Methanococcus maripaludis: one gene and its partner. The protein of the gene in region 1 binds, or shares a complex with, the protein of each later gene. Links are inferred from orthologs where the notes say so. Each region holds a gene or a part of one and is shown on either strand. Other genes may lie near its edges.

Region 1 (16,399 bases):
CGCTAAATTTGCAAATGCTGAAGAGTTCTCACAGTTCATGATAAAAGAAAAACTTATTTCAACCGTGCCTTGGGACGATGCAGGCCACTTTGTAAGAATGGCAGCATGCTTTGAAGCATTCAAAGACGGTGAAATTTCAATCGAAGAAGAAGACAGAATCTTAAACGAAGTTAAAAGAAGATTAACTGAAGTAGAATTTGTCTTTGAATAATTTTAAACTTTTTTAAATTTTTAATTAATTTTTATTTTTTTCAAGTTTTAAAAGTGCATTCTTAGCAGCTTTCATTTCAGCTTCTTTTTTACTTTTTCCGGTCCCCTTTCCAAGCATCTTTCGCCCAGATTTTACAGCCACAATAAATTTTTTATCGTGGGGTTCACCAACTTCTTCTAAATTTATGTATTCGATAGTTTTATTGTTTAATTCAGGAAATTCTTGCAATCTGGTTTTATAATCTATAAACAATTCTTTTGAGTTTTCTTCAATAATTGGAATTATATGATTATTTACAAACTTTTTAGCTGAATCTAGCCCTTGATCTAGATATATTGCTGCGATAAATGCTTCAAAAACGTCCGAAATTATTGCGGGTTTATTGTATCCTTTAGAATTTAATTCGCCCTTTCCCAAAAGCACATAATCGTTAAATTTTAACTTTTTAGCATATGTAAAAAGTGCACTTTCACAGACGTATTTTGCCCTCAATTTAGACATTTCTCCTTCAGATAAACTTTCTTTTTTAAACAGGTATTCACTAATTATTAACTCTAAAACAGCATCCCCTAAATATTCCAATCGTTCATTATCTTCTAAATTGGTATTTTTCTGTTCATTTACGTACGAAGAATGCATGAATGCTCGTTTAAATATATCTAAATCATTAAATTTTATATCAAGTTTCGAAAGCAGCTTTTCAAAATTTTTCATCAAACCCCCTACAAAAATAAATTTAAAAAAATAGTTAATTATCAGTTTTTAATTAAACAAGGATTTTTCCACTGAACAAAAGTGGTGGTGAAATTAATTTTCCTCTTTGTTCAACTCTATCGAGCGGAGTTGCAGTTTTTAAGATTTCAAAGATATTTCCTGAGAGAAGTCCTTTTTTAACAGGTGTTTTTTCGCCTTTTTTCATGATGTAGCTGTTGCTGATTTCAACTGAAAAGTCCCCTGTAATCGGGTTTGCAGTATGCGTTCCAATTAATGTGTTAATGTAAAGATATTCATCAATATTTTCAATTTTTCCAACAGGCTCAATTACGATATTTGTAGGCCCTACTGATGGAAGGCTTGAATATCCTCTGCTTGCATTTCCGGTTGACTCTTTTCCTTCGATATTTGCCCTTTTTATATCGTAGAGGTAGTTTTTCAAAACACCATTTTCAATAAGCATTGTTTTTTGAGTTCTTGTTCCTTCCCCGTCAACAACTGCGGAATAAAGCGAGTAATCTCTTGTTCCATCATCTTCAATTGTGATGTTTTCTCCAAATACTTCTTCACCGAGTTTATCTTTTAAAACTGACCTATTTCTTTGAACATTTTCAGCGTTAAATGCAGGAATAAGTGTGTAACTTAAAAGTGAGTTCAAAGCTCTCTGATCTAACACGATATTTCCTTCAAATTCCGTTTTTATCGCATTTGGATTTTTCAAAAATTCTACAACGTTTTCTGCAAGTTCTTTAACGTCGAAAATATTGTTTTTTGTTAAATAGTCATACGCAGTTTCCCCGTTATTGATTCCAGCAATTGATGCAGAGTAGTAGGTATTTTCTTCTTCAACATCAACCCCGTTTGAATTTAAAATTCTCGAATATCCGTAAGAATTTGAAACTCCTCCGTTCACGGTTGTAATTTTATTTTCTTTTAAGATATCTTTCATTTCAAAGAGTGCATCGATCAACTCTTTTTCAGTCAGGGTTTTTACATTATCATATAACATTCCCTTTGGATGTTTGTATTTTCTAGGGATCGAAAAACTTGTATCTGAATCATAAATTAAATTTTCCATCGCCTTATTTACCACATCAACGTCTTTTTTAGAGGAATATGCAAATCCAACGTTTTTATCTTTAATAACCCTTACTCCAATTCCAAAGTCATCAGATTCCTCAATACTATCTAAATTTTCCCCATCAAGCTCTGAACTAAAGTGTTTTCCTTTTGAGATAAATACTTCAGTTTCAAAACCTTTATTTTCAGAAGTTTCCATAATTTTATCGAGTAAGTATCCTAAATCTGTTTCCATGATAGCACCAATATAATTTCCATATATTCGTTTTTTATAGTTCATAAATATTTAAATAATATTGTTTTTTAATAATTGATGTTATGAACTCTATTTTTGGAGGGAGAGGATGAATATCAACTATAAGGTGTTAACAATTATTCCGTTAATTTTAGCACTACTATCTTTGGCCCTTGTATCGGTACATGGGCTCAAAGAAAGCATTGACGTAAGTGGGGGAACTGAAATAAGTATCCTCGCATCTGAAAACACAGATTTAAGCGTCTTAAAAGAAAAATTACCCGATTCAGAAGTCAAAATATCTGAGTCTTCAATCGGAACATTTGTTGTAATTAAATCAGGCCTTGATACTGACGTGGATTCAGTAAGGGCAGTAGTAAAAGAATTTTTTAACGTGGAAGACCTTTCAGAGTTAAGCTATACTGAAAAACAAATTGGTTCAGTTTTGAGCGGTAAATTCTGGGAAGAAGGAATGAAAGCAGTAGGATTTGCATTTATATTCATGGCAATTGTTGTTTATGCAATATTTAGAACACCTGTTCCAAGTGGGGCTGTTATTCTTGCAGCAGCATCAGATATGGCAATTGCAATAGGGGGAATGAGTTTATTTGGCATTCCAATTTCAACTGCAACAATTGCGGCACTTTTAATGCTTGTTGGTTACAGTGTCGATACAGATATCATGCTTACAACAAGGGTATTGAAACGGAGAACGGGGACGCTTGATGAGAGAATTTCTGGTGCAATGAAAACAGGAATAACAATGTCGCTCACGACAATTTTTGCAATGGCGGTATTGTATCTCGTAGTTACATTCGTGGTTCCTGCAGCAGATGTACTTGCAAATATCGCAGCAGTACTTCTTATCGGATTGATTGGCGATTTAATGCTTACCTGGATGACAAATGCAGGGATTTTAAGGTACTATATGACCGAATACAAAAAAGGGAAGTAATTTAACGAGGAGATAGAATGAAATTGCTAAAAGACCCTAAAGTAATAATTCTTTTAGTATGTATTTTGGCCTCCTTGCTACTTATTGCATTTAAGGGGATTTCCTTTGGTGTAGATTTAAGTGGTGGTTCTACAATAGTTTTACAGACTGAAACTGAGCTTTCAGAATCTGAAATGACAACTGTAAATGAAATATTAACAAGTAGGCTTAATACAAATGGACTTAGTGACGTTAGAATTTACCCTAGGGGAAGTGACGAGGTAGTTATTGAAATACCCGAAAGTGCGGATTTAGACAGAATAAAAAAGATTTTAACGCAACAAGGGGTATTTACTGCAATAATTGATAACCAGACTGCATACACAGGGCAAGATATATCTTATGTTGAAGAACCTGGAACAACTGCTTCAGGTTACGGGGTAGGATTTAAATTAACTCTTGACGGGGCACAAAACTTTGCAGATGTTGCTTACGGAAAAGGAGGATATCCTGTAGAACTCTACATGGATGATAATTTAATAAGTTCCCCGATTCTTTCAGCAGACCTTGCAGATGGAAATATACACCAAAGTCAAGTAATAACTGTTGCAGGATCAAATCCAACTGAAGATGATATCGATGAAGCTTGGGTTATTTACACAGCTTTACAATCAGGTTCACTTCCTGTAAAAGTACAGATTGAATACATCAGTTCGGTATCCCCTACTTTGGGATCAGAATTTATAAAAGGATCAGTAATTGCAGGATTGTTTGCATTCATTGCAGTTGCAGCAGTTATTTCATTTAGATATAAAAATCCAAAGATAGTTCTTCCAATCCTTATAACTGGATTTTCAGAAGTGCTTTTAATCTTGGGTTTTGCATCACTCATCAGCTGGAAACTTGACCTTGCATCAATTGCAGGAATTATTGCAGCAGTGGGAACGGGTGTTGATCACCAAATAGTTATCACCGATGAAACAATTGCTGGTGAAGCTAAAAAAGTAACCAAAAGTATTAAAAGGGCGTTCTTCATTATATTCGGTGCAGCGGCTACAACAATTGCGGCAATGCTTCCATTGTTTGTGATGGGTATTGGAATGCTCAAAGGATTTGCAATAACCACTATCGCAGGTGTTTTAATGGGAATTTCAATTTCAAGACCTGCATTTTCGAGAATAATACAATACGTATTAAAGAATTAAGTAATACTAGTTAGATAAAATAAATCACCTACTTTATTTTTTTCGGGGATCAGATGGACAGAAAACAGCACAGGCTTTTAAGAAACATTGTTGTATATGGACTCGGTATCTCCATAATTTCTTTTATAATTTACAAAATAGGCATTTTTGAAGTCTATGCAGTTTTGGCATCGGCAAATGTTGGAATCTATTTATTTGCGGTTTTTATTTATTTGGTAACCCTGTACGTCCTTTCAATAAGATGGAACTACCTTTTAAAATTAAATGGCCACAGTGCAGACCCTAAAAATCTTCTTCTATTAATTACCATGGGCCAATTTATAAACAACGTAACTCCGTCAATGAAAGGAGGAAGTGAACCATTTAGGGCGTATTATTTGTCAAAATTAGAAAAAATACCTTATCACGTTTCATTTTCAGCAGTTATAATCGAAAGAATACTTGATAGTGTTATATTTTTGATTTTCAGCTTTTTTGTACTAATATATTTCGCTTTAAAAGGCGTAGTTTACACTCAAGCTTTTGCTTTGGCGTGGATTTTAGTTGTATCCCTAACAGTTTCTATAATTTATATTGCAATGCATAAAGAGTGGGCTTTTAAAATAACACTCCAAATTGCAAAAATTGTTACTAAATTTTCTTCTAAAACATTAAATGAGCAAAAAATTAGGGATACGATAGACAAGTTCCAAAAAACAATGATATTCTTTAAAGGAAATAGAAAAGGAATGATTACATCACTGTTTATTTCATCAGCTTGGTGGATGTTAGATATTTTTAGAATTTATGTATTATTTATTGCAATAAGTACCCATGTAGCATTTATCTCGGTTGCATCAACATACCTCGTGGCATTGCTTGTTGGAATTTTACCGACTCTTCCGGGAGGTCTTGGAACAAGTGACACTGCAATGATTGCAATGTATTCTTTCTTTAAAATCCCTTATTCAAATGCGGCAGCAGGAACCCTTCTTGATAGATCGATATCATACATTGGGGTTACGATTATTGGATCAATAGCCTTTAAAATAATAAAGAAGAAATCCAAAGAAAAGGGTTACGAAGTTGAAAGTTAGGTGAGTATTATGAATAATTTGAACATGATTATGGGAAGACTTGTAAAATCAATGGAAGCTTTCAAAGGGTCAAAGCCGGTAATAAATAAAGAAGGAATTCTTTCAGTAAGAAGCGTTTGTAGGGATCCAGAATTTGAAAAATACAATTCTATAAAAGAATATTTAACAGAAAAACTCGTTCAAAATGGATTTGAATTGGCATCCGAAGATGATATTTTAGAAATGGCTACAAAAATAAACGATTTACTCGGAGATTCAGATACTTATACCGATGAATTTGCATTCGAAGGTGTTAAAAGTGGATTTGAAGACATCGGATGCGATTGCGATTATGTTGTTGGAAAAAAAGGTAACGCGTATGTTGGAATTAGTATGTGGTATGAAAAGACTGCAAAAGAGCCAAAATTCGTCGAAGTAATGGCAATTTAAAATAAAAAAGAATTTAGTTATTTTTGATTTTTAACTTCTTCAACTGTTTTTTTAATGAAATTAACAACTTCTTCAACGCCTTGATAATGTTTTATTGCTGTAAGAAGTACTTCCATATCCTTGTTGATTTTTTTTGCATCGTTTAACATTTTTTGAGGGTCTGCACCAACAGCTTCACAAATGTCTATTTTGTTGATTATTGTCAAATCTGCGGTTTTAAATATTTCAGGGTGTTTTTCAACGGTATCGTCCCCTTCAGTGACACTAACAACAACAGTTCGTTTGTGCGTTCCAAGATCAAAATCTGTTGGGCATATTAAATTTCCAACATTTTCGATAAATATAATATCTAAATTATCAAGGTCTAAATCATGGAAACAATGTCCGACTTGGTGGGCATCAAGGTGGCATTCTTTTCCCGTATTTAAGGGAATAACTTTAACACCGTGTTTTTCCATTCTTCCTGCATCGTATTTTGCGATGACATCGCCAGCAATACATGCGATTTTGTATTCATCTTTTAAATTATTGATCAAGTGTTCTATTAAAAGAGTTTTACCGCTTCCAATTGCACCCATGAAATCAAATGCAGCAATCCCGTGATCTTCCAATATTTTCCTATTTTTATCTGCATTTTTTTTATTGGCCTTAATTATGTCTTTTCCGATATTCAAAACGTCGACAAAATGCATTAACATCACCTTAAATTAGCCATAAGTTAGAAGTATAGATAATTTCAAATCTTATTTTATAAAAAAGGGTATTATTTGAAAAATAATTAATGAATTATAATTACCATTACTTTAATATATTAATTCTAGCTATTTACATATAATTCGGTGTGTTGTGATAATTTGAAGGCAGATAAAGGATTTAATTTGTTATTTTTGGTAATTTCACTATTTTTACTCTCATTTGTTTTACTTCCTTTGTTAAACATGATTTTAAATCCAGGAAATGTTGAAGGTGCAATTCACGATTCGGAAGTAATTAAATCTCTTCTTGTAAGTATAAAAGCAGCAGGTACTGCAACTGTTCTCGCGATTTTTTTAGGGATTCCTCTATCGTATTTGCTTGCAAGATATCATTTTACTGGAAAAAATGTAATCGAGGCAATTATCGATATTCCAATGGCAATTCCCCACTCTGTGATTGGTATCATGATTTTAGCATTCTTTTACGGGACTTCAATTGGAAGGGGGATCGAAGATATCGGTTTTGAAATTGTTGACAATTTCTGGGGAATCGTTGTAGTAATGCTCTACGTTGGACTTCCTTATATGGTTAACAGCGGAAGGGATGGATTTTTAATGGTTGAAGAGGAGCTTGAAAATGTTTCAAGGACACTTGGTGCTTCAAGAATGAAGACTTTTTTTAGTGTTTCCTTACCTTTAATCAAAAATAACATGGTTTCAGGAAGTATTTTGACATTTGCAAGAGGTATTAGTGAAGTTGGGGCGATATTGATTGTTGCATATTTCCCTAAGACGACACCAGTATTAATTTTGGATAGATTTAATGAATATGGGCTTAGCGCTTCAAAACCAATTTCTGTAATTATGATAGTGCTGAGCATTGCTTTATTTTCGGTATTTAGACTTGTGAGATATACTAAGAATTAATCGGGGTGCATTATGCTTAGATTAGAAAATTTATGCAAATCTTGGAAAGAATTTCAACTTAAAAGTGTAAATTTAGAAATTGGGGATAATTACTGTATACTGCTCGGCCCGAGTGGTGCTGGAAAATCAGTTATAATTCAGTGCATAACCGGGATTTTAAAACCTGATTCTGGAAAAATATATTTTGATGGTGAAGATATAACCGATATACCTCCAGAAAAACGAAATTTTGGTTACGTTCCTCAAAATTATGCACTTTTTCCACACATGAACGTTTATAACAACATTGCATATGGAATGAAACTTAGAAAATACCCTAAAATAGAAATTGAACAGAAAATAGAAGAAATTTCTGAATTTTTAAGGATTAGTCATATACTAAATAGAAAACCAACGACGTTGAGTGGTGGGGAACAGCAAAGGGTTGCAATAGCAAGGGCACTTGTACTCGATCCTAAAATCTTACTCCTCGATGAACCAACTTCTGCACTCGATACGAACATAAAAGAAAATGTAATTTCAGAATTGAAAAAAATTGGAGAACTGGTTCCGATAATACACATAACACACGATTTTGTAGAAGCAAAAACACTTGGAAACCAGATCGCAATATTGATAAACGGGGAATTAAATGATTTTGGAGATTCCGAAATTTTCAGAACTCCTAAAAATGAAAAAATAGCTAATTTTTTAGGTTACAATGTCATAAATGAAGAAAAAGAATCATTTGCGGTAGCTCCTGAAGAAATATTGGTAAAAAAACATGCAGATACCGATACTGAAGAATATATTAAAGGAAAGGTTGAATCAATGGTTGATTTTGGATATTACAAAAAAGTATCTGTCAATATTAACGAAACAGTTGTAAAAACCATAACTGATGGCGAAAATTCTGTAAATGTCGGGGATATTGTATCTATTAAATACAAAAGAAAAGTTCCAATCAATTAATTAAAAATTCATTTTTACATTTTTTAATTTTTAAAATACGATTTTTTTATATTTTTAGAGATAAATTACTTTAAAAGCACTTACTATTTTAAGTAGATTAAATAAAGATAAGGTCAAGTATTTTAAGAGGAATATTTTGGATTATTATCTGGTGAAAAATAATGAGTTCATTTAAGGGAATTTTTGGATTTAACCGCATTGAATTAAAAGATCTGCTGATTTCATCACTTGCAATAGCTCTCGTAGTGGTCTGGCCGAGAGGATTTCCATCGTTTAATTTGGGATTTCTTTTGCAATATGTTGCAGCATTAATTACCGTTGGAATTGCATTTATTTTTCACGAACTAGCACACAGGACTGTTGCAAGACATTTTGGAGCATGGAGTGAATTTAGGGCTTGGTATGAGGGACTTGGAATTGCTTTATTTTTAAAGGTACTTCTTGGATTTACATTTATTGCACCAGGTGCTGTGTATATCCATAAAGATTACCTAACAACAAAAGAAAACGGTTTAATTTCGATAGCAGGGCCTTTAACAAATATTGTACTTGCAATTTTATTTATGGTTCTTCCGATACCTGCAATATACTATTCAGGATATTACATCGATATTGCAGGATTTGGATATTACGTAAACATATTTTTAGCATTTTTCAATATGATTCCAATATATCCATTTGATGGCTCAAAGGTTATGCGATGGAATTCCTTAATTTGGGCTGCAATCTTTATTCCCCTCGTTGCATTATATTTCTTCGTCTAAAATTCAAGGAATGATAAAATGGAGTTTGACCTCTGGGTTAGGATCATTAAAGAAAGCATTGAAAAAAAGGATGTTGATCCGTGGAATATCAACATTTCCGAAATAACAGATGAATACCTTGGAACAATAAAAGAACTTAGAAGATTTGATATACGGCTATCTGCCGATGTAGTTTTAGTTGCAGGAATTCTTTTAAGATTAAAATCGCAGGTACTCTACGGTGAATGTGAAAATGCATTTAATGAAGAAGAGGAAGAAGTTTACGAAGATGATTATCGAGATGACGATTATACCGAGCCTGAAGCTGTAGAAAAACCTAAAAAAGAAACAGCTAAAGAGGTTAATCCCGAAAGCATGACATTAGATGGTTTGATCAGTACCCTTAAAACGGAACTTAAAAAAATTAAGGATACAAAGCCAAGAAAAAAACGAGAAGTTGTAAGGCCAACTGCACTGTATAATCTCGTCGAAGAGATGATTGAAGAAGACGATATTTCGGATATCATGGAATTTTTGGTTTTAGAACTTAAAAAATCGGGCGGAAAATTTACATTTCAGAATAAATTTAAGACCAGAGAAGAAATTATAAAGAATTTTTTGCCTGCATTATACCTTGCAAACGATGGAAAAATTGACATCGGTCAGGAAAATCTGTTTGAAGAATTAAATTTGGAATTAAAGAAATAATTTCTATTTTTTAGAGTCAAGTGTTTTGTTTTTTACATTTCATTTTTTACTTTTTAACAAATATTTAAATCGTATACACATCAATTTTTTCGAAAACTTTACATATTAATTGAACAAAAGTATAATTATTAGAATATATGTTCATATAATATGAATAAAGGTAGTGGTATGTTAAGAAAATCATTTTTACGAGACATGGAAAAAATAGACAGCTCTATTGTCGGAATTGGAGAAATCACTGCAAATGGGATAAATAACGCTGTTTTTGCACATGTAACAAACGATAAAGAAAAGGCAAAGGCTGCAATAGATTCTTTGCTTTCTGCAGAAGACATATCTAACGAAATTCAAAAAAAGTGTATAAAGATAATCGCACTTCAACAGCCGGTTTTTGCATCTGATTTAAAAATTGTAATGTCGATAATCAAGATTCTAACGAAATTCAAGGAACTTAGAAATACAGCTTTAGATATTGCGCATAAAACTTTACAGAATGAATTGAAATACTCCCCAGAAGAGGTAGAATATTTCAGCACACTTGGAGAATATTTAACGTTTGCAATAAAAAATATGATTTCGATGTATTTTTTAAAAAATCACACTGGATTAGATGATTTTAAGGTATGTATTGGAGAATTTGAAAAACTTTGCGGGGACACGAAAGAAATATTGAAAGGATATTCTATCGATGAATTTTACACGGTTTATGATGATAAAGAACCTAAGTTTTCTTATTTAAAAAGTGGATTGATGCGATATACTGGTAAATCCGCTTTGGAAGTTTTTGATGAGAAAATATACCGTAATATAACTGAATTTGAAGTTTCCATATATTTACTTAATGAACAGGACATGGAATTTTTTTCAAATAATTATCATGATATAGGTCTCGAACCTAAAAAAGAAGTTATAAAACAGGAATTTGATCGGGAAAGTCTATTAAAACAGTTAAATATCAAAGCTCCAACTGATGAGGAAATAGATTCGCTCGTAGAATCGTGTTTTGAATCCGAAGAGGATATTGAATTTAAAAAGTCAATCGTGGTTCGGGAAGTCAGTAATTTTTTAGATGGATATTTGAATAGTGTTCAGCATACGTTTGATTTGGAGATATATAATGAAAAAAATCAATTAAAATGTATATGTAATATAAATGTAAAGAAAAAAAAGTTTTTTGGACTTTTGGGGAATAATTTCGATACTTTTTACATTAAAAATAATTTAAATGAAATTATATCTAAACACACAGATGCAGACGTTTTAATCAATATTACAACAGACTAGTTTTTGGTGGTTTTATGAGGGCTTATTCGGTTAATCGCGGAAAATATATCGTGACAGATAATGGTTTTGAAAAATATCTTGGAGAATATAAACTCATTAGTGGAATCAAAAAAGAGAAAGTTAGAAATGTTTCCGAAGAGGATATTGAAAAAACCATACTTCTTGAAGATTTAAGACTTTGTGGAAAGATTGTTGAATGGTTAAATAAAGATATAGAACGTATAGTTAAAATATTGCATGAATAACCCCTTTTATACATCATTTAGAAAAATTAAATCAAAATCTTTATATATACCTTCATAGTCATATACATACCGAAGCAGTACATTTTACCAATCAACATTTTTAAAACAGAGGTGTAATTATGGCACAACCAGGAGTTTTACCTGAAAACATGAAGAGATACATGGGAAGAGATGCTCAAAGAATGAACATCTTAGCGGGAAGAATCATCGCAGAAACAGTAAGATCAACACTCGGTCCAAAAGGAATGGACAAAATGTTAGTCGACGACTTAGGGGACGTTGTTGTTACAAACGACGGTGTTACAATCTTAAGAGAAATGAGTGTAGAACACCCTGCAGCTAAAATGTTAATCGAAGTTGCAAAAACACAGGAAAAAGAAGTTGGCGACGGTACAACAACAGCTGTTGTAGTTGCTGGTGAATTATTGAGAAAAGCTGAAGAATTATTGGACCAAAATGTACACCCAACAATTGTTGTAAAAGGATACCAAATGGCTGCAGCAAAAGCTCAAGAATTGTTAAAAGCAATTGCTTGCGAAGTTGGAGCTCAAGACAAAGAAATTTTAACAAAAATCGCAATGACCTCAATTACTGGAAAAGGTGCTGAAAAAGCTAAAGAACAATTAGCTGACATCATCGTTGACGCAGTTTCAGCAGTAGTTGACGAAAACGGAAAAGTTGACAAAGACTTAATCAAAATTGAGAAAAAATCAGGCGCATCAATCGACGACACCGAATTAATCAAAGGTGTTTTAGTTGACAAAGAAAGAGTAAGCGCTCAAATGCCTAAAAAAGTTGTTGACGCAAAAATTGCACTCTTAAACTGTGCAATTGAAATCAAAGAAACAGAAACAGATGCAGAAATCAGAATCACTGACCCTGCAAAATTAATGGAATTCATCGAACAAGAAGAAAAAATGTTAAAAGACATGGTTGCTGAAATCAAAGCAAGCGGTGCAAACGTTTTATTCTGCCAAAAAGGAATCGATGACTTAGCACAACACTACTTAGCTAAAGAAGGAATCGTAGCTGCAAGAAGAGTTAAAAAATCCGACATGGAAAAATTAGCTAAAGCTACCGGTGCTAACGTAATTACAAACATCAAAGACTTATCAGCTCAAGACTTGGGTGATGCAGGTCTCGTTGAAGAAAGAAAAATCTCCGGAGACTCAATGATCTTCGTAGAAGAATGCAAACACCCTAAAGCAGTTACAATGCTCATCAGAGGTACAACTGAACATGTAATCGAAGAAGTTGCAAGAGCAGTAGATGATGCTGTTGGTGTAGTAAGCTGTACGATCGAAGATGGTAGAATCGTAGCTGGTGGAGGTTCAACAGAAGTTGAATTATCCATGAAATTAAGAGAATACGCAGAAGGAATCAGCGGAAGAGAACAACTCGCAGTTAGAGCATTCGCGGATGCTTTAGAAGTAATCCCAAGAACCTTAGCTGAAAACGCAGGACTCGATGCAATCGAAATCCTCGTTAGAGTTAGAGCAGCACACGCAAGCAACGGCAACAAGTGCGCAGGTTTAAACGTATTCACTGGAGAAGTTGAAGACATGTGTGCAAACGGTGTTGTTGAACCATTAAGAGTTAAAACACAAGCAATCCAATCAGCAGCTGAATCAACAGAAATGTTACTCAGAATCGACGATGTAATTGCTGCAGAAAAATTAAGAGGAGGCCCTGACATGGGCGACATGGGCGGAATGGGTGGCATGGGCGGAATGCCAGGAATGATGTAATTCCCCTTCCTTCTTTTTTATTTTTGGAAAACAATATTTATATATTTAAATATATTTAAAAAAGTATTCGGATTTTCGGGCAATATGTAAAATTAATATCTTAATTTTCCACCGATATTTTTGATAATTTCATTGAAAATTTCTTCCAATGTCTTCAAATCGTCTTTTTCATAAGAATTTATCCTGAAAGTTGCACTTAATTCATTTTCATCAATTTTATCTCCAGAATATGTGTCAATTACTTCAATTTCAAATTTATGGGTTAGCAATTCAAGAATTATGCTTAAATCAATGTCTTTTTTAAATAATACTGAAATATCTACGAAATATTTTTCTAAATTTTCAATTTTCCAATCTTCAAGTTCCTTATTTTCCATCAATGAAACGTTTGAAATATTTAAAATTACTTCCTTTTCGTTCTGTTTTAAAACGATATTGTCAGAGTAAATTTCTTTTAAAATGCCATAGTGCACGTTTTCAGAATAAATATGTTTTAGACCGATTTCTTTTCCAATAGATTTTAATAATTTTTCAGTTTCTTTTGAAATTGCGTAAACTGCTTTGTTAGAGCAGTTAAGTCCTCTTTTAGTTTCATTTCCAAAATGTTTTGCAGAATTTTTCATGTTTTCTACAAAACTATCTCTATCTTTATTTTGGACGATTTCACTTATATTTTCGCAGTTTTTGATGAATGTATCATGAATAGTTTTTATCTGCGGGTTGTGCATCTGGATATCTGCATAGAGGTACGGGTTTTGTCCGATTATCCTTGCAATAATATTTATCATGAGTTCGTAAATTGGCGATGCAAAGTTTTTGGATTCTTTTATATCGATTCCAAGATCTTTTAAGGTTGATCCAAGTGAAATATATACAAAATGAGTTAAGCCCTGAACCACACCCATGATTTTGTCGTGTTCTTTTGGGGAAACGACAATTACCTTTGCTCCTTCATTTTCCAAAAATTCCTTAACTTTTTCAAAAAATGGATTTTTTTCCTTTTCAATTGGTGTGAGAATTACAACCTGCCGATTTAACGAAGGAGTTTCTGGCCCAAACATTGGGTGTGTTGGGAGTACAAATACGCCACTCTTTGAAAACTCTTTCATCAATTCTGAAGGCCTTTCTTTTATCGAAGTGATATCTATTAAAAGTGAACCTACTTTTACATGCGGAGCAACTTCTTTAATCACGTTTTCAGTTACATTTATTGGAACAGAAATTATTACGATATCTCCTTTTTTTGCAGCATCGATGTTGTCATTTATATATTTTACACCAAGTTCTTCTTCAACATCTTTTCCTTTTATCAAATCTCTTCCAGATACGATTACATCGTAGCCTTTGTTTTTAAGAAATGACGCAAACCATTTTCCAAGCCCGTCAGTTCCGCCGATTATCGAAATTATCATAATTTTTTCCATTTTTAGTTTGATTGGATTATATTATCTCTTTTATTGTATAAGTTGTTCTTGCATAATAAAATTTTTACATTTTTTTAATAATTTCTGATAAATTTATCATAATTTTCTTATAATAGGGCTCTATTATAAAAAATGGATGTGTGGTATTTTGGAACAACTAATGCCCGATTATTACATTCTAACTCTTGAGTATATAAATGAAGTCGAAAATCGCATGAAAGGGATAAATACGATGTTGCCGTATTAGGTGGCAGTAACTTATGAAAAAAATGTAAAAAGTAGAGATAACGAGGGATTGACATGCTAATTGGAGTACCAAAAGAAATCAAAAACAATGAAAACAGGGTAGCTATCACACCAGCGGGTGTAGAGGCTTTCGTTTTAGCCGGACACAAAGTATACATCGAAAAAGCTGCAGGTCTTGGAAGCGCAATTACTGATGAAGAGTATGTATCTGCAGGTGCTGAAATATTGGAAACTGCAAAAGAAGTATTCGACATTGCAGAAATGATAATTAAAGTTAAAGAACCACTCGAATCAGAATTTGAACTTTTCAAAGAAGGACAAATATTATTCACATACTTGCACTTGGCACCAGAACCACAGCTCACAAAAGCACTTCTCGACAAAAAAATCACAGGAATTGCATACGAAACAGTTCAGCTCGATGACAGAAGCTTACCTCTTTTAACTCCAATGAGTGAAGTTGCAGGAAGAATGTCAATCCAACTCGGTGCACAATTCTTGGAAAAACAAGAAGGCGGTAAAGGTGTTTTATTAGGTGGTGTTCCTGGAGTAGAGCCTGCTGAAGTTGTAATTGTTGGTGGAGGAATCGTTGGTACAAACGCTGCAAAAATTGCAATCGGAATGGGTGCAAAAGTAACAATTTTAGATGTTAACACAAGAAGACTCGCATACTTAGACGAACTCTTTGGAAACAAAATCACAACTTTGATGTCAAACAGCTTCAACATTTCAAAAGCAGTTAAAAAAGCAGATTTACTCGTAGGATGTGTTTTAATCCCTGGTGCAAAAGCTCCAAAATTAGTTTCAGAAGAAATGGTTAAAACAATGCAGCCAGGTTCAGTAATTGTTGATGTTGCAATCGACCAAGGTGGATCAATCGAAACAATTGACAGAATCACAACCCACGACAACCCAACTTACGAAAAATACGGAGTTATTCACTACGCAGTTGCAAACATCCCTGGAGCAGTTGCAAGAACCTCAACGTTCGCGTTAACAAACGTTACACTCTCTTACGCATTACAGATCGCAAACAAAGGATACAAACAAGCATTAATTGAAAACCCTGCTTTATTAAAAGGATTAAACACAATCAACGGAAAAGTAACTTACGAAGCAGTTGCAAAAGCACACGATTTACCATACACTCCTGTGGAAAAAGCTATAAATGAATAATTATCTTATTTTTTATTCATTAAAAAGCAACATTTTTCAAGTTATAAGGTGGAGTTTATGGTTTCACATCCGATCTGGGCAGAAATTGATTTAAGCGCAATTAAAAACAATATCCAAGAAATAAGAAGAATTACAAACCCCAAATCCCAGGTAATGGCAGTAGTAAAGGCAAACGCTTATGGGCACGGTGCAATCGAAGTTTCAAAAGTATGTCTTGAAAATGGGGCCGATAGACTTGCAGTCGCACGTTCAACCGAAGCTCTTGAACTGAGAAATGCAGGAATAACGTGCCCTATACTCGTATTTGGTTATTGCACTGAAGAAGAAATTGAAAAAATGGTTGAAAATGATATAACTTTGACAGTTTA
Region 2 (16,512 bases), 140 kb from region 1 along the record:
AAGTCCCATTTTACAGTTTTAATGTTTAAATTCTCTTTTTTAGAAACTTCTGAAATTAATTTTAAAAGTCTATCATCGATATCCAAAACAACAACTTCACTGCAAAGTCCAGTCATTGCAGTTGAGATTGATGCTAGATCATCATCACCAACAAATAAAACTCTTTTTCCTTCTAAATCTCCCCGATCAGCCATTATCGCAGCTCTTGCAGTTGCAGTTTCAGGTGTTGCAAAAGACTGATCGATCATCGTGTTTACTTGCGGTCTTAATTTAGCATAGTTTTTTTGTTTTTTCAAGATTTTTTCAAATTTTTCATCAAATACAATGTTTCTTCCATTACATACTGGACATTTCAGGTCAGATTTAAGTTTAAGTCCAAGTTCCCTTTCAACAAAATCGACACCTTCTTTTGAGAATAGTGCCCCTTTATCGTCCCTTTTTAATAAGGATTCTCTTTCAAGAATTGATCTAACTTTAGATACGATTGGGAGTGGCAGTTTTACATACTGACCTATTTTTTTCGTTGAAATTGGCTGTTTTCTATATATGCATCGTAATATATCTTCAACAGCTCTTTCTCCTTCTGAAACTTTCACGTTTTTTGCAACACGCTTCAAAAATGATTTTTTAGCATCAATTTTTAAGTTTTCCGTTTTTTTACCCATGCTTCCTATAATCTTCATGAATCCACCAGTTTATATTACAATAAAATAATAGCATCTTATTATTAAAAAATAACACATAAAACAGTATATCTAAATTAATAAATTAATACTCCCAAAATAAAAACGTGCCAAGGGGGTGATTCGAACACCCGACAACTGGATCTTCAGTCCAGCGTTCTCCCAGGCTGAACTACCTTGGCAATTTCCAGTTAAATCCACAATTAAGCATATCTTTTTTAGTATTTATACTTTACTGCATAAAGTTTATATAGCAGAATGTTGATTGTTATTGTGCGGTCAAGTAGTATGACAGCGAGCCTCCTTAGCTCAGTAGGTAGCAGCGACGGACTGTTAATCCGTAGGTCGCAGGTTCGAGCCCTGCAGGAGGCGCCATTTTTTCTAACAAATTATTCACTCTCAAGACCGGGTACGGGCCCGTAGCTCAGGCTGGTTAGAGTGCTCGGCTCATAACCGAGTGGTCATGGGTTCAAATCCCATCGGGCCCATAATATATGAAACAAGCTCCAGTGGTGTAGTCCGGCCAATCATCCGGCCCTTTCGAGGCCGGGACTCGGGTTCAAATCCCGGCTGGAGCATTTTATTTTTAAGTGCAGGGGTTGTCGAGCCTGGCCAAAGATGCAGGACTTAGAATCCTGTCCAGTAGTGGTTCCAGGGTTCAAATCCCTGCCCCTGCATTATATCAATCGTAAAAGATGATTATTGTGGCCGTGGTAGGGTAGTGGCTATCCTGAGGGACTGTGGATCCCTCGACCCGGGTTCGATTCCCGGTCTCGGCCCCATTTTTATTTTAGGAAGATATATTTATTAATTTAGATATATAATTTATTATACAAATTTTTAAATAATGATTCAAAACTATCCGTATTAAGTACAATTTATAAAAAACGGTGAATTTATGAAAATAATGGGAATACTTGGGATTCAGGGAGATCTCGAAGAACACGAAGATGCAGTTAGAAAAGTAAACTGTATTCCTAAACGGATAAGAACTGTAGACGATTTAGATGGGATAGACGCTTTGATAATCCCTGGTGGTGAAAGTACCACTATTGGAAAATTAATGGTAAGCTACGGATTTATCGACAAAATTAGAAATTTAAAAATCCCAATACTTGGAACCTGTGCAGGAATGGTTCTTTTATCAAAAGGAACTGGAAAAGAACAACCATTACTTGAAATGTTGAATGTAACAATAAAAAGAAATGCATACGGTAGCCAAAAGGATAGTTTTGAAAAAGAAATAGTATTGGGCGGAAAAAAGGTACACGCAGTATTTATCAGAGCCCCACAAGTTGGCGAGATCCTTTCAAAAGACGTTGAAATAATTTCAAAAGATGATGGAAATATTGTTGGGGTAAAAGAAGGAAATATTATGGCAATTTCATTCCACCCTGAACTCTCAGAGGATGGAGTTATTGTATACGAATACTTTTTGAAAAATTTTGTCGAAAAAAATTAAATCAAAAATTCATACCCATTTTTCTTTTTTGAATTAATTCTGCTATTTCTGAGCTTATATATGGGTTCGGGCTGTTTTCAAATTCTTTCAATTCTTCAAATAAGTAATCTGGGATTTTATCTATTCCTTTTATTTTAAAGAATTTTATTAAAAAGAGCTTGGAATCATCATTTGAATTTTTAAGGTAGTCTATAATTCTTTTACTCACCTTTTCGAGGATATCTTCTTTATCTTCGAAATTACATGCATAGATTACCTCAAGAGCTTTTCTAAATACAATCCATTTTTTATCATCGCTTATTAAATTCAAAACTTTTTCATGGATATCAGGATAATCTGTACATTTAACATTTAATTTTACCAAATTTGCAAGGGTTTCTAAGCTTTCAACCTGTATTTGTGGCGTATTTTCATCAAGAAGTTTTGAAATGAGTGTCAAATATTCTTCTGATTTTGAACTGGTTAGAACAGCTTCTTCAAACCATGAAGATTTTTTATACATCACGGTTTTTAAAAATTCAAGTCCTTTTTGGGACAATAATGGATATTTTTGATTTAAAATAATTTTTGAAATATTTTTAAGTATTGGTCTTTTGTATTTTTCAAGTTCGTCCATTAAAATGGGATCTTCCAACTTTAAATTATTTTTTAGCACTTCTAAGAGAATTATGCTAATAATTAATGAATTTTTGTCTGATTCTAGGATATTAAATTTCATAAAATCTGAAAATTCAAGATTTACGTAATTTAGGGTTTTATAGTCTTGAGTTAGCAGATATTTCAATGAAAAATATATTTCTTTCCAGGTTTGAGTTTTCACATCGACAACTTCAGATTCGAGGTTATTTTTAGATAAATACCCATTAAGTTCAATTTTTTCATTAAATATTCTTTTAGATTCTTCAGTGCTGAGTTTTTCAAGTATTTTTAGTGAAAGTTCTGTTATTTTGGAATTTACTTGTGGATATATTGCAAATTCTTTTATTTTTTTAATAATTTTTCCATCGATCTCAAAACCTTCTAGAATGTATTCCAAAATTTCATTTAATGCATCTATTCGTCTTGAAACTATCATTTCGTCTAAATTTCCATAAATAATATTTTCGCGTGATTTTGGAACTTCTGGAAACCTATTTTTCAGTCTATTTAATATATTCTCTGCAATTTCAAAGTCTTTTTTAACAGAACATAATTCAAAGAATAAATCAAAAAATTCTTCAGTTAAATCCTGTTTATCAATGAATTCTAGTATTTTTAATATGTTTTCGCTATCTTTTGTTTTAATGTAGCTTCTCAATTTTACCTTAAGCCGGATTACTGCAGATCTTTTAAGTTCGAAATTATCCAACGCCTTTTCAAGTGTTTCAAACTTTTCTTCCAGATTTTTACTTTCATAACCGATTAAATCCTTTGAATTAGGAATTAATTTTAAGGTATCTTCACAAATTGTCCGAACAATATTAAATCGGTCTGTAAAATATTTAGTTGTAAGGGCGCTTTGAAATTTAGATTTTATTTCAACATTATTCAAGATTTCAGGATATTTTTTAAGTAACTTATTGTAAAAAATTGCCAAATCTTGCCGTATTTCCATATTTGGATCATCAAAACACGAGATGGATTCAATTATCAAATTTTCAGGGATTTTAAAACCCCTATCTAGAATGATGTGAAGTATCCATACACCAACAGATCTTACAAGATATACACGGTCATTAAGGACTGAGTTAATTAAACCATAGCTGTATTTTATATCATTTGGAACAGCATATGTGAGATTACCCAGTTTTTTTCCGATTTCAAACCTGTAAAACCAGTCCTCGCTGTCAAATTTTTTCTCAAGAGATCGAAACTGTTCAAAATTCATACTTTTTGGAACTTCAGCATATTCATTTACGAGACTTTCATTAAAATATGGGCTTATTTCCGGACGTACTATATCATAAAGTCCTAAATTTGCGATTAATTTAATTCCACTATAATAGTTTAAACTGTTATATCTTAAAATATTTCCAAAATTGTTATTTTCGAGAATTTTTTCAATATTTAAATTCAGTTCACTATTTTTCAATAAAACAAAAGAATTTAGCATTTCAAGCCCATAACTACTGATTAAATAGTTATCATGGTTTAAATACCGAGTAACTAAATTTTTAATAAGTTTTAAGGCTTTTTCAGAAGTAATGTTTGAATTAACAAGTATTCTTATGTACGCAGAAGTTAAAATTGCATTCAATCCATCGATTTCATTTTTATTTTCCAATGCATTGTAAATTGAGGGATATATTTCCGAAATTTCATTTTCAGATTCATTTAATTTTTTTAGTAAATTAACATATTTTTTAAGCGTAATTGCAGATATAATTGCATTTTTTTCTTCTGAATCAGTTAAATGTTTCAAAACAAGTAAAAATTCGTCATCACTAATTTCTTTTTTTAAATTAATTATCACTAATTTTTTAAATGCGTCATTTGTGTCATCCCAACTATTTTCATCGATATCTGGAGATTCTATTAAAAATTTTAATTCTTTTATAATTGATTTGGGAATATTTTCAAATTCGTCAAGTATTGCTTGAGCAAGTATTTTTGAAAGTTCTGATTTTGAATATAGTGAAATCATCGAAAGTTCGGGAAGTGAATTCTTAAGGTATTCTGGAGAATATATCGATACAAATCCCAATACTAACAATGCTTTTACAACTTCAAACCTATTTTTCGAATATAATTTTGAAGTATGGTATACTACGATATTATCGATTACTTTAGGGTTTACCGAATCTATGATCTGCCTTGAAAACTCTTTTACAAGGTGGTTTGAAAATTCGGTATGTATGTAAACATATATTAAAAGTTCTTCGGATTTTTCAGGATATTTTAAAAGAATATTTTTGATGGAACTAAGTAAATTTAGCAACACTGCAATATTATTATCGGAATTTAATAATACAATTTTTTGCAGTCTTTCTCCAAGTTCTTCTTTATCGAGATATCCCAAAATTTTTGCAGCTTCCGCTCTTTCCTTGTACTCGTTAGATTCGATAAACTTATCAAAAAGTGGTGTAAGGTCTTTTTTAGGCATATTCTGATACATATTGTGGCTCCAGTAATTATCAGATAATTTTTGATTCTATCTCTTCAATATCTCTTTTTATATCGTAATTTTCAGACTTTTTAAGTTCAAAAAGTTTATTTATCAAATTTTCGTCTATTTTGGATACATCCTGAATTTTAAAGAATCTCAATAATACCAATCTAGAATCATCGTTTGATTTTTCAATTTTTTCAATCAGAAGTTTGGAAATGGTGTTTAAAAGTTCTTTATCCATACTATAATCGCTAAGTACTTTTACAATTTTTTTGAAATTTGTCCAGCTTGAGGTATCCAGTAGGACAATAAGTTTTTCAAGAAATTCCTTTGAGAACGCGTAATATTTTGAATTTTTAGCATGGTAATCGAGTGCATCGAGAGTTTCTCCAACTACTTTATCGTCAGGATAATCTAAAAATAAATTTAAGAATATAATCCAGTCCCTATTTTTTGAATTTCCTGCGATATTCTTTGAAAGCCATTCTGGTTTATTTTTAACGATTTCTACAGTTAATAAAAGTGCATTTTTTGAAATTATGCTGTAATCTGTTGAAAGTGTTAGATAGTATAAATCATCCAGAAGTTCTGAATTTTCAACATCTATTTTATTTAAAAAATCTGAGTTTGGGTCATGAATTACATTTTTTAAAATTTTCAGGATAATTGTAATTAATATTACGGAAGGAATTTTTGAATAATCAGATAAAAAATACAGTATGTCGTTGAAATTAATCGATTCGTAATCGTAATCTGATTTTTTATGTAAAATATGGTTTAATTTTACGTAAAGTTCTTCTGGAGATATATTTTTTATTTTTTCATCAGATAGTCCCTTGATCCCCTTTAGATCGTTTAAATAGGTATCAAATTCTTCTTTTTCAAGAACTATTCGTCTGCTTTCAAGATCTGATTGCAAATTTAAAATATTGAGGCAGGATTTTGTAAGTTTTTCATCCCTGTACATTATTAAAATTTCTTTTATCTTCATACTCATTTCTTCGCTGAGTTCGAACCCTTCTTTTAAATAAACAAGGATTTCTTCAAGCCCGTCGATTTTGTGTTCAATTATCGGATTATTCAGACTGTTTGAGATTTGAATTTCAAGGGATTTTGGAATTAATTTGTACCTGTTTTTTAAATTATTTAGTAAATGATCTGCACTTTCATAATCTTTTTTTAGTTTTACGAGTTCTTCGATTAAATATGAAGAATCTACTTTTGATTCATATGTTTCGAGGAATTTTAATACTTTTGAAATATTTTTTTCATCATTTTTTAGGATGTAACTATCCAACATTATCTTTAATTTTTCCAGAAATGCAGCAGAAGATACGGGGTTTTCAAGATATGATTCGGGATAATCTACAATTTTTAATTCGTTCTGAAAATTTTCCGAACGGTTTTCTAGATTGTCTAAAATTTTATTTAGAATATCTTTTATAATGGCTTTTGAAGGAGAATGTTCTTCGGTTACGTGGAGATTTCCCAAGCTAAATTTAAGTTTTGATGCAATATTGAAGTTTTTCAGTATTTCTGAATTTTTTTCCAGTAATTCGTTGAAGAATAAGTAGTATTCAAGTCTCAATTCCCAGTAAGGACTTTTTAGGTTGTGGATTGCTTCTAAAATAATTTTTTCAGGGATTTTTACATCGTATTTTGAAAGTATTCGAAGCATCCATATGCCAATATTTCTGACGAGGTATACTTCATCATGAAGAATCTGGTTTAAAAGGTCAAAGTTTATAAAGTCTTTAGCTTCGTCAAAATACAGAACCGTTCCAATTTTTTTTGCACTTTCGTATCGCTCAAGCCAGTATTCATTTTCAAAATTTTTTTCAGTAGATTTCAAATACTGGTATCTTTCTGCAGGGCCCATGTAGCGCATTTTTAAATCAAGAGAACTGATTAAATACGGATTTTTATCGACTTTGGGTAAGGTATTATATTTTTCAATTAAAAGGGGCATTCCAAAGTGATAGCATAGAGGATGTTCCTTTAAAATATTTTCAAATGGATAATTATCAAACGTTTCATCAATTTTTTCATCTAAATCCAATTTTTTCATTTTAAACAATGAATAAAGGATTTTTAGGGAGTATGCTTTTGATAAATGCTCCTTTCCAGAAATATTCTTTTTTAGGTAGTAAAATATCTTTTCAAAATCCACATTTTTAGGTTCCATATCTAAAATACAGCACATATCCAAGATCAAATGGCATGAAACCAGCTCTTGTATATTATTCAAATGTTTTTTATAGAATTTTGAAATTTGGTCGTTAAATATCAAAGGATATTTTGAAAATGCATTTTTAACTTCTGAAATATTGTTTTTAAGTGAAATTGCAGCGAGCAATGAATAAAAATCGTTTTCATTTGATAGGTATTTTAACAATTCAATTATTGTATTTTCACCCAATTCTTCTGAAATTGCGAGGTCTGTTAGTGATTTGGAGATTTCATCATTGGTATTAACAGAACTGACTGGTTTTGTATCCATTTTTTTATTGAACACAAGGTGGGAATATCTCAAAAGGTTTCTATCAAGTTGTGAAAAGTCGTCAAGAGTTCCAAGTGCGATTAATTGCACCAACTCGGATTTATCATATGTTGATACCATTACAATTTCAGATAATGCTTTATCTAAAAATTCCGGGCTGAATCTTGAAATCAAAGAAAGTCCCACTATTCCTTTTATTCTTTCTTCCGTATTTTTTGAGTAAATTCCGTTTTTAAAATGTTCAACATGCCTCTCAATTACATCGGGTTCAAAAGCTTTTATCGCATGTTTGGCATGTTCTGAGAGAATGTTGTTCGAAAACTCTGTAGTGAAGTATATGCAGGATAAAAATTCGCTGAAAACTTCCGGAAATTTGTTTAAAATGTTTGAAAACGCAGTTATTACATTTAATCTTATTGAAATGTCATTTTCCAAGGTAAGTTTTAAAATCTCATCCATTCGACTTTTAATTTCTTTTATTCCCAGGTACCCTAAGATTTTGGTAGCTTCTGTCTTTTCTTTAACGTCTTTCGAAATTACGTAGCCATCAAACCTTTTCAATAATTCTTCTTTTGACATTTCCGCATACATGGCCTCACCAAAAAGACTGAATAAAATCAAAAATACTGCGTTGAAACTATTGTTATTACTTTTCTATTTTCCTACATATATCAATATTTCTATCCCGGATTTAACGTTTTATTTAAAAAAATCATATTATATCGTTATTAATATCATCAAATCTTTAAAAAAGTCTTTTTTATTTTATGTAATTAATTATGGTTACCTAGTCCACATAGATAATATATTTAATTATAAAATATTACGTCTGAAATCATCTAGTAATGTATATATAATTTTTAAGTACATAAGATAGGTGTTAACCTAATGGTGGTGGTATTTTGAATAAAAAATCATTAAATATCGTTGCAACGCTCGGGATATTACTTGTTCTCGCGTTCAGCGGATGTGTTGACCAAAGTGCTTCTGATTCCACTTCAGAAGAAAAGGTATTAAAAATATTCCACGCAGGAAGTCTTGCAGTTCCTTTCTTGGAATATGAAACATTGTACGAGGATGAATATCCTAACGTGGACGTTCAGAGAGAATCTGCAGGCAGTGTCGCTTGTGTTAGAAAAATAACTGAACTCAACAAAACCGCAGAAATATTGGCTTCTGCAGATTACACGTTAATCCCTGATATGATGATGCCAGACTATGCGGACTGGTACGTAATGGTTTCAAAAAATGAAATCGTTATCGCATACACTGAAAACAGCCAGTACTACGATGAAATTACATCAGACAACTGGTATGAAATTTTCCAAAGGGATGGAGTAAAATACGGTTTTTCAAGCCCTAATGACGACCCCTGCGGATACAGAACCCAGATGGTAGTACAGCTTGCAGAAACAGCTTACGGAGATTCAACAATCTACGACAATCTAATGCTTAAAAATTCAAACTTCATGGTTGATGAAAATGCGGATGGAACTTACCTTGTAAGAAGCCCTTCAACCATTGATGTTAACGAAGACAAAGTATTCATGAGGAGCAAAGAAGTAGACCTCTTGGGCCCCTTAGAAACTGGTGCATTCGATTACTTATTCATATACAAGAGTGTTGCAAATCAGCACAACTTATCATTCATAGAACTTCCTGATGAGATTAACCTCGGAAACTATGCAAATGCAGATGATTATGCTACAACAAGCATAATTTTAGAAGGTCAAAACAGTACGATTCTCGCAAAACCAATCGTTTACGGAATGACTGTACCTTCAAATGCAGATGACTACGAAGAAGGAGTTAGTTTTACAAAAATGGTATTGGAACACCCTGAAGTGTTCGAAAATTCAGGACAACCTGCAATTAGCCCAGCAATCGCTATTGGAAATGTTCCTGAAGAATTAAGCGACTTAGTCGTAATGGGATAATTAAAATCCCTTATTTTTTTTGCACTTTTTTACTTTTGAACATATGTGCAAAATTACTACTATCTATAAATCGGTGATAATTTGAAAAAAATATTGGTGCTAGGAATTGTTGGAGTTTTACTTCTAACCTGTTTTGCAGGCTGTACCGACAATTCAGCAGATGCAGGCTCTGAAAAGATATACGATGGTAAAACATTAAGATTGTGCTGTGGAGCAGGTTTGATGAAACCTATGAATGAAATAATTGCTAACTTTGAAAACGAAACCGGGGCAAAAGTTCAGGTTCATTACGGTGGAAGTGCTGAAGTATTCGGTGTTTTAACCACAACCGGTGAATGTGACGTATTTATTCCTGGTGCATACAAATATACTGAAGATGCAATGAAAGCAGGATACATATTAAATGAAACTGTTTTAACTGTGGTCGACCACGTTCCAGTAATCGCGGTTCCTGAAGGAAATCCTAAAAATGTAACGTGTCTTGAAGATTTAGCAAGAGAAGATGTATCTGTTGTTTTAGGGGACCCGCAAGCATGTGCTATTGGAAAAACTGCTAAAAGCATATGTGAAAAGAATGGAATATGGGAAGCTGTAAATGTAAATGTTGAAGTTTTCACGCCTACTGTAAACCAGCTTTTAATCTACGAAGCAACAGGACAGGCAGATGCGACTATAATCTGGGAAGACATGGTTACATGGGCAGAATCAGAAGGAAAAATTGTAGTTATTCAAATACCAAAAGATCAAAATACCATAAAAACAATACCTACTGCAGTTACCACCATGGCAGAGGATGTTGAATTTGCAAAAGCTTTCAATGATTATGTAGTTTCCGAAGAATCATTTGAACTCTGGCAGAAGTGGGGTTTTAACCCATGCAACTAATTAGTTTTAAAAAAATGTCAATTTTTCTGACATTTTTGTTTACATTTTTACTTTTTTTATCGATAAGTTCACTCATTTTAGTTCCAAAGTTTGAAGACGTGTTTGCCGCGTTATTTCATCCAGAAATGATCTATTCTCTTAAAGTATCGCTATATTCATCATTAATTTCAACAGCATTTGTTTTGGGATTTTCAATTCCTACAGGCTATGCCATATCTAGATATTCATTTCCTGGAAAAAGTATTGTCAAAGCAATACTTGATTTACCGATAGCATTTCCAGAACTTGTGTTGGGGCTTGCACTTTTGCTTTTATTTGGGCAAACTTTTATCGGGGACTTATTGGAGTTTTTTGGAATAAAGGTGGTATTTACTAAACTTGGAATAGTTGTAGCTCAGATTTTCACAGCACTCCCCTATGCAATAAGGATTGTATGTTCTACTTTTCAAGATATTAATCCGAGATACGAACTTGTTTCTAGGAGTCTTGGATACGGCGAGTTCGAAACTTTTAAAAATGTTACTCTTCCGATGGCGAGAAGTGGAATTTTTGCTTCATCGATAATTGCTTTTGCAAGATGCATGGGTACGTTTGGAACTGTCTTAATGCTTGCCGGTGGAACGTACATGTATACAGAAACGCTCCCGATAACGTTGTATCTAAACATGTCATATGGAAATCTTGGAATGGCGATTTCGAGTGGAATAGTACTCTTAATGATATCCTTTATTGCGATTTTGATATTTGAGAAATACGAAGGAGGGAAATTTTGAGTTTCGTTAAAGTTGAAAACTTAAATATCAATCTGGGCGAGTTTAAGTTAGAGGACGTTAATTTAAGTGTTGAAAAAGGAGATTACGTAACAATAATTGGGCCAACGGGTAGTGGAAAGTCCATACTTTTAGAAACTGCGCTTGGGTTTTATACTCCTGAAATTGGAAGGATATTTGTAGAAGAAAAAGAGATAACGAACTTAAATCCTGAAAAAAGAGATATAAGTATAATTTATCAGGATTATGCACTGTTTCCGCACATGACAGTTTATGAAAATATTGAATACGGTCTTAAAAAGAAATTGAAGGATAAAAACATCATAAAAGAAGAAATTCTTCAGATAACAAAGTTGCTTGGAATCGATCATCTTCTCAACCGAAAACCCGAAACATTAAGTGGTGGGGAAATGCAGAGGGCATCCATTGCAAGAGGGCTTATCATAAAGCCAAAAATCCTGTTTATGGATGAACCCTTCAGTGCACTGGACGTTAAAACGAAAGAAAAGATTAGGGTACTCGTTAAAAATGCAATAAAAAAATATGGAACAACGGTACTCCACGTAACACACGATTTCGATGATATCTGGAGTCTTGCAGATAAAGTACTGATAATGAAGGGCGGAAGAGTTTATCAGTATGGAACTCCAGAAAATGTATTTTCAAATCCTTCGTCCGAAATTGTTGCAGATTTTGTGGGTACAAATATTCTCGATTCAAAAGTGGAAGAAGTTTCAAATGACATTTCAGTTTTGGATGTTTCTGGAGTAAAGATATATTCTTCTGATATTGCAGAAGTTGGTGAGAATGTAAAAATATCGATTAGGCCAGAAAGTATAATCGTTGCTTTAAAATGTTTTGACAGCTCCGCAAAAAATGTATTCAATGGAAAAGTTACAGAAATCCAAAAAAGAGGACATCTGGTCTGGTTAACTTTGGATATTGGCGGCATTGATATAAAAGTTCTCATAACACCAAATTCACTCGAAGCTTTGGAAATTAAAGAAAATAAAAATTTATGTGTGATGTTCAAAGCATCAGGTGTCAAAATAATAAGATAATAAATTATTTTTTTAATTTTTCAATATGGTTTAAAACTGCAATGACACTCATCGCAACACCTTCAACTTCAATTCCCCCGACCCCTTTTACGCCATCTCCAACAAGTAATAGATTATCTCTAACGATTGGATTTAGGTCAGTTCCATTTGAAGCATGATTTACAGGCCAACCATTACCGTAACTTTGAATGGATATCACTTCGTAGTCTTTTCCACCAAATAATGATTCGATATCATTTAAAGCAAGGTTTATTTCTTCTTTGGTATTATTTTTGATCTGGGTTGCATGTAGCATTATTAAGTTATAGTCTTCTTTTGTCAAACTCCTGTCGACATTTGAAGGCTGGTTTAAACCGTTAATTCTTTCGCAATCAGTTGTAAATATAACACTTGCACCATCTACAAGACTCGATTTACTTGCAACATTTATTTTTATTCCTTTTGACGGAACTGGCTCTTTTTCAATAAATTTAACATTTGAAAGGCTTTCCGTTACTTTTGGAGATGCATTGCTTATTACTATGTCAAAGGGTTCTGAATCAATAAATGCACCATTTCCTTCAATTTCGATTTTTTCTACTGCATGACCAGTATAAATTTTTCCGCCGTTTTTATTAATTATTTCAACGAGGCTATCGATAACGCCCTTACAACCACCAACTGGAATTCCGGGGCCTCCAAATTTATGATATAATCTACTTATTTCCATAACTTCTGACATTGGGGTGTCATATGCATTTAAACTCAAAGCCCAACCGCTAAACGAGTTTCCAACCGCAAGAGCGAGGGGTATATCTTCTAAAAATTCACCAAATGGCATATTTTTGTCAATTTTTCCAAGTTTTAGGCTTGCAGCAAGTTTCAACCCTTTTAATTTTTCCTTTGTATTAACAAGTCCAAAAATGTCCTTGTATTCGTGATTTTTTCCGTTTACTCGAAAGTATCCATCTGGCACGGAATTTACTATTTTTACGTTACTACCTGCTCTTCGAAGAGTCTGTGCTAAATACCCGTCATTTCCATGGGGTATCATGTGAAGAGCTCCAGTAGTTAATTGAAACCCTTTATAAGGAATATTTGTAAACCTACCTCCAACAAATGGAAGTTTTTCGTAAATTGTAACTGAGTGTTCCTTTGATAAAATTGCACCGCTTAATAGGCCCCCAAGGCCTGCTCCAATAATTCCAATTTTCATAAACATCACTTAAAAAAGTTTAAAATAAAAATAATTTAAAAAAATAGTAGTTAATTATCCGTACATTACGGTTAATTGTGGCATATCGTAACTGCATTTTTCTTTTTTACCTGTAATTTTTGAGATAGCTTCTTTGAAGTCGTCCATTTTGATGAATTCTCTTTCTTCTCTTATCGCAAACATACCTGCTTCGGTACATACTGCCTTTAAGTCAGCACCAACCATGTTTTCTGCAAGTTTTGCAACTTCTCTCAAATCAACATTTTTGAGGTTCATCTTTTCAGTATGGATTTTCAAGATTTCAAGCCTTCCATCTTCATCAGGCATTGAAATTTCAATGATTCTATCAAATCTTCCGGGTCTTAATATTGCAGGGTCTAAAATGTCCGGTCTGTTCGTTGCAGCAATGATTTTTACATCGCCTCTTGAATCAAAACCATCCATTTCTGCAAGAAGCTGCATTAAAGTTCTTTGAACTTCTCTATCTCCACCGGTTAATGATTCAGTTCTTTTGCTTGCAACTGCATCGATTTCGTCAATGAATATGATGCAAGGTGATTTTTCTTTTGCAAGTTTGAAAACATCCCTTACAAGTTTTGCACCTTCACCGATGAATTTTTTGACCAGTTCTGAACCAACAACTCTAACAAATGATGCGTTGGTTTCGTATGCAACAGCTTTTGCAAGAAGTGTTTTTCCAGTTCCCGGAGGTCCGTAGAGCAGTACTCCTTTTGGTGGAACGATACCCACTTTTTCAAATAGTTCTGGGTTTTTAAGTGGAAGTTCTACTACTTCTTTAATATCCCTAATCTGATTGTTCAAACCACCGATATCTTCAAAGGAAATGTCTGGTTTTTCTTCAATTTCCATTGCCATAGCTCGGTAGTCTTTTTCTTTAGGAAGTACTTCTACAATTGCAAGTGTCTGTTGATTTAAACAAACTCTTGCTCCTGGAACAATGTCTTCAGGATCTACAAATTGTGAAAGGTTTACAAGGAAATTTGGGCCTGTAGAACTTTTAACAACTGCTTTTCTTTCGTTTACTTTGTCGAGTATTGTGCCGAGTATTAATGGCGGAATTCTTAATTTATCAAGTTCTCGCTTTAATATTTCATTTTCTTTTTTAATTTGTACGTTCTCTCTAGTTACATCTTTATTTTTTAATTCCAATCTCAAAACTTTACTTTCTAACTCTGCAATCTGAGTTTTCTCTTTAAATTCTTTTAAATCCATTTTATTTTTTTCTATATCTGTGGAATAATCATCTGGGTAACTCATGATTTACCTCCATAATAATTATGATAAAAATGATGCTATATAGCGCTTTCTCATTGATTTTTTTTCTCGCAAAACAGTTTTTACACCCATCGAAAACATTTTTACATCTTTCCAATAAGGGTATATGTTTATAATTTATTTGAGCTATATAAATTTATGGATATACTATATAAATACCAAAATAGATACTATTAAATAATTGAAAATATATTCTCTAATGAAGCATTTACCATTTAAATGCTATGTAATCTGGATAAATTGGTTAAAAATATCTCTAAATTTAATATATTAAGGTGTAGGTATGCAATGCGAACTCTGCGGAAAAGAGGTTAAGGATATCATTAAAACAAGAGTAGAAGGCGTAGAAATGAATGTATGCGAGGCTTGTGCAAAGTTTGGCATGTCGCCGAAAGGATATTCTAGAAAACCAAAGGCAGTATTCAAAACTGAAATAAAAGAAAAACCAGTTAAAAGACCTAGAAAAGATATGTTTGATAATTTAAAAACTCTGGTCGAAGATTACGGCTCTCTGGTAAAGGAAGCAAGGGAAAAGAAAAACATGACCTTGGAAGAACTTTCAAGAGCTGTTGGAATTAAAGAATCTCTCATTCACAAAATAGAAAGAAACGAAATCGAACCTGAGGAAAAATACGTAAAAATCCTCGAAAAAGCACTTGGAATTTCTTTCTACGAAGAAGGAGACTACAATTACGAAGCAAACAATGATGAAAGTGATTTTACACTTGGGGACTTTATTAAAGTTAAAAACAGAAAATAATTTAAAATTAGTTTATCAGTGTTCCTTTTACATTTTTTAAAAGGGCATTGTATATATTTCTTTTTTTATTTCCATTAAATATTATCGTTTCAATGCCTAAATTATAGCATTCCATTACTTTTAGATGCATTCCGCCAGTTACATCTTCTTTATTTGATGGTTTCAACGATTTTAAAACATCTTCGATATTTTTTGAATTGATATTTTCAATTATTTTAAATTTTGAATCCCACACACCATCGACATCAGATGCATGAAGACTTAAATCCGGGTTTAATTTTTTTGAAAGATATGGAAGCGCATGGTCTCCAGAAAAAATCTTGAAATTGCCTGTTTTTTCATCAATTACGATATCGCCATGGATTACTGGAACCAATCCCTTATCGAGCATTTTTTCAACTGCGTTTGTGTCAAAGTGCAAACTACAATTAGTATCAAAAGTGATAAAGGATGAAGCCTGAATTGAAACTGCAGGAATTTCGAAATTTTGAAGTTCTTCGATTACAATGTTGTTGAATTTACGCATTGCTTTTTGAATTTCCCAGTATCCTTTGCCCATATCTACAAATTTTCCGTCTTTAAGATATTTTTTTGCAACAGGGTGGCCAAAAGAGCCCCCGCCATGAACAATAATAAGTTTAAAATCTTCATTTTTGGATTTGTAGTGTTCAATTGCTTCTTTTATTTCAATCGCGATATTTTCTAAATTTTCCCAGTTTATCGAGTACGGGGTATTCTTATCGCAGAGGATGCTCCCTCCTAGTTTTAAAATTGCGAACATGGATATACACCAAATAAAAAAGATTATTGAGGAGGTTCTGTAAAGTAAGGTAGAGTTTCGTTTGTAGTTATCAAAATAGGCCTGTCAATTTCTT

Evidence for each region.
Region 2: the proteins of wtpB (region 1) and wtpA are in contact, whole or in part, in a crystal structure (PDB 2ONK), measured with the Archaeoglobus fulgidus proteins. The link is inferred for Methanococcus maripaludis from one-to-one orthologs. Residues at the interface, in WP_010877607.1 of Archaeoglobus fulgidus: Asp44, Pro45, Ala46, Leu107, Gly111, Ser112, Ser113, Lys123, Val125, Asp126, Tyr208, Tyr209, Leu216, Glu219, Arg220, Tyr221, Leu222, Ser223, Glu224, Gly225; in WP_010877608.1 of Archaeoglobus fulgidus: Arg75, Glu79, Leu80, Arg144, Ser202, Glu203, Arg204, Lys209, Met213, Ile214, Arg215, Leu224, Glu226, Ser227, Gly228, Glu229.

Annotation. Positions count from the first base shown.
Region 1 is NZ_JACDUL010000001.1:315,398-331,796, reverse strand. The notes cover bases 5,798-8,622. They hold wtpB (tungstate ABC transporter permease WtpB), read left to right. Parts: upstream 5,798-6,738; coding sequence 6,739-7,506; downstream 7,507-8,622. Other genes in these bases: HNP90_RS01775 (site-2 protease family protein), read left to right, coding at 8,619-8,622; HNP90_RS01780 (ATP-binding cassette domain-containing protein), read left to right, coding at 7,519-8,457; hypB (hydrogenase nickel incorporation protein HypB), read right to left, coding at 5,902-6,576; HNP90_RS01795 (DUF2120 family protein), read left to right, coding at 5,798-5,884. In the rest of the region: HNP90_RS01825 (LL-diaminopimelate aminotransferase), read left to right, coding at 1-211; rnc (ribonuclease III), read right to left, coding at 236-925; HNP90_RS01815 (TldD/PmbA family protein), read right to left, coding at 978-2,240; HNP90_RS01810 (protein translocase subunit SecF), read left to right, coding at 2,350-3,195; HNP90_RS01805 (preprotein translocase subunit SecD), read left to right, coding at 3,213-4,379; HNP90_RS01800 (flippase-like domain-containing protein), read left to right, coding at 4,433-5,455; more of HNP90_RS01795, read left to right, coding at 5,465-5,797; more of HNP90_RS01775, read left to right, coding at 8,623-9,221; HNP90_RS01770 (segregation/condensation protein A), read left to right, coding at 9,240-9,908; HNP90_RS01765 (DUF2226 domain-containing protein), read left to right, coding at 10,077-11,192; HNP90_RS01760 (hypothetical protein), read left to right, coding at 11,207-11,437; thsA (thermosome subunit alpha), read left to right, coding at 11,557-13,185; HNP90_RS01750 (prephenate dehydrogenase), read right to left, coding at 13,278-14,597; ald (alanine dehydrogenase), read left to right, coding at 14,910-16,031; alr (alanine racemase), read left to right, coding at 16,089-16,399. UniProt on the Methanocaldococcus jannaschii protein: Part of the ABC transporter complex WtpABC involved in molybdate/tungstate import. Probably responsible for the translocation of the substrate across the membrane.
Region 2 is NZ_JACDUL010000001.1:452,700-469,211, reverse strand. The notes cover bases 7,715-10,652. They hold wtpA (tungstate ABC transporter substrate-binding protein WtpA), read left to right. Parts: upstream 7,715-8,635; coding sequence 8,636-9,670; downstream 9,671-10,652. Other genes in these bases: HNP90_RS02580 (ABC transporter permease), read left to right, coding at 10,546-10,652; modA (molybdate ABC transporter substrate-binding protein), read left to right, coding at 9,752-10,555; HNP90_RS02595 (hypothetical protein), read right to left, coding at 7,715-8,324. In the rest of the region: HNP90_RS02640 (bis-aminopropyl spermidine synthase family protein), read right to left, coding at 1-683; pyridoxal 5'-phosphate synthase glutaminase subunit PdxT, read left to right, coding at 1,582-2,145; HNP90_RS02600 (hypothetical protein), read right to left, coding at 2,147-5,239; more of HNP90_RS02595, read right to left, coding at 5,259-7,714; more of HNP90_RS02580, read left to right, coding at 10,653-11,328; HNP90_RS02575 (ATP-binding cassette domain-containing protein), read left to right, coding at 11,325-12,386; HNP90_RS02570 (NAD(P)-binding protein), read right to left, coding at 12,391-13,581; HNP90_RS02565 (proteasome-activating nucleotidase), read right to left, coding at 13,636-14,859; HNP90_RS02560 (multiprotein bridging factor aMBF1), read left to right, coding at 15,161-15,637; HNP90_RS02555 (isopentenyl phosphate kinase), read right to left, coding at 15,645-16,418; HNP90_RS02550 (methanogenesis marker 8 protein), read right to left, coding at 16,442-16,512. UniProt on the Methanocaldococcus jannaschii protein: Part of the ABC transporter complex WtpABC involved in molybdate/tungstate import. Binds tungstate and molybdate.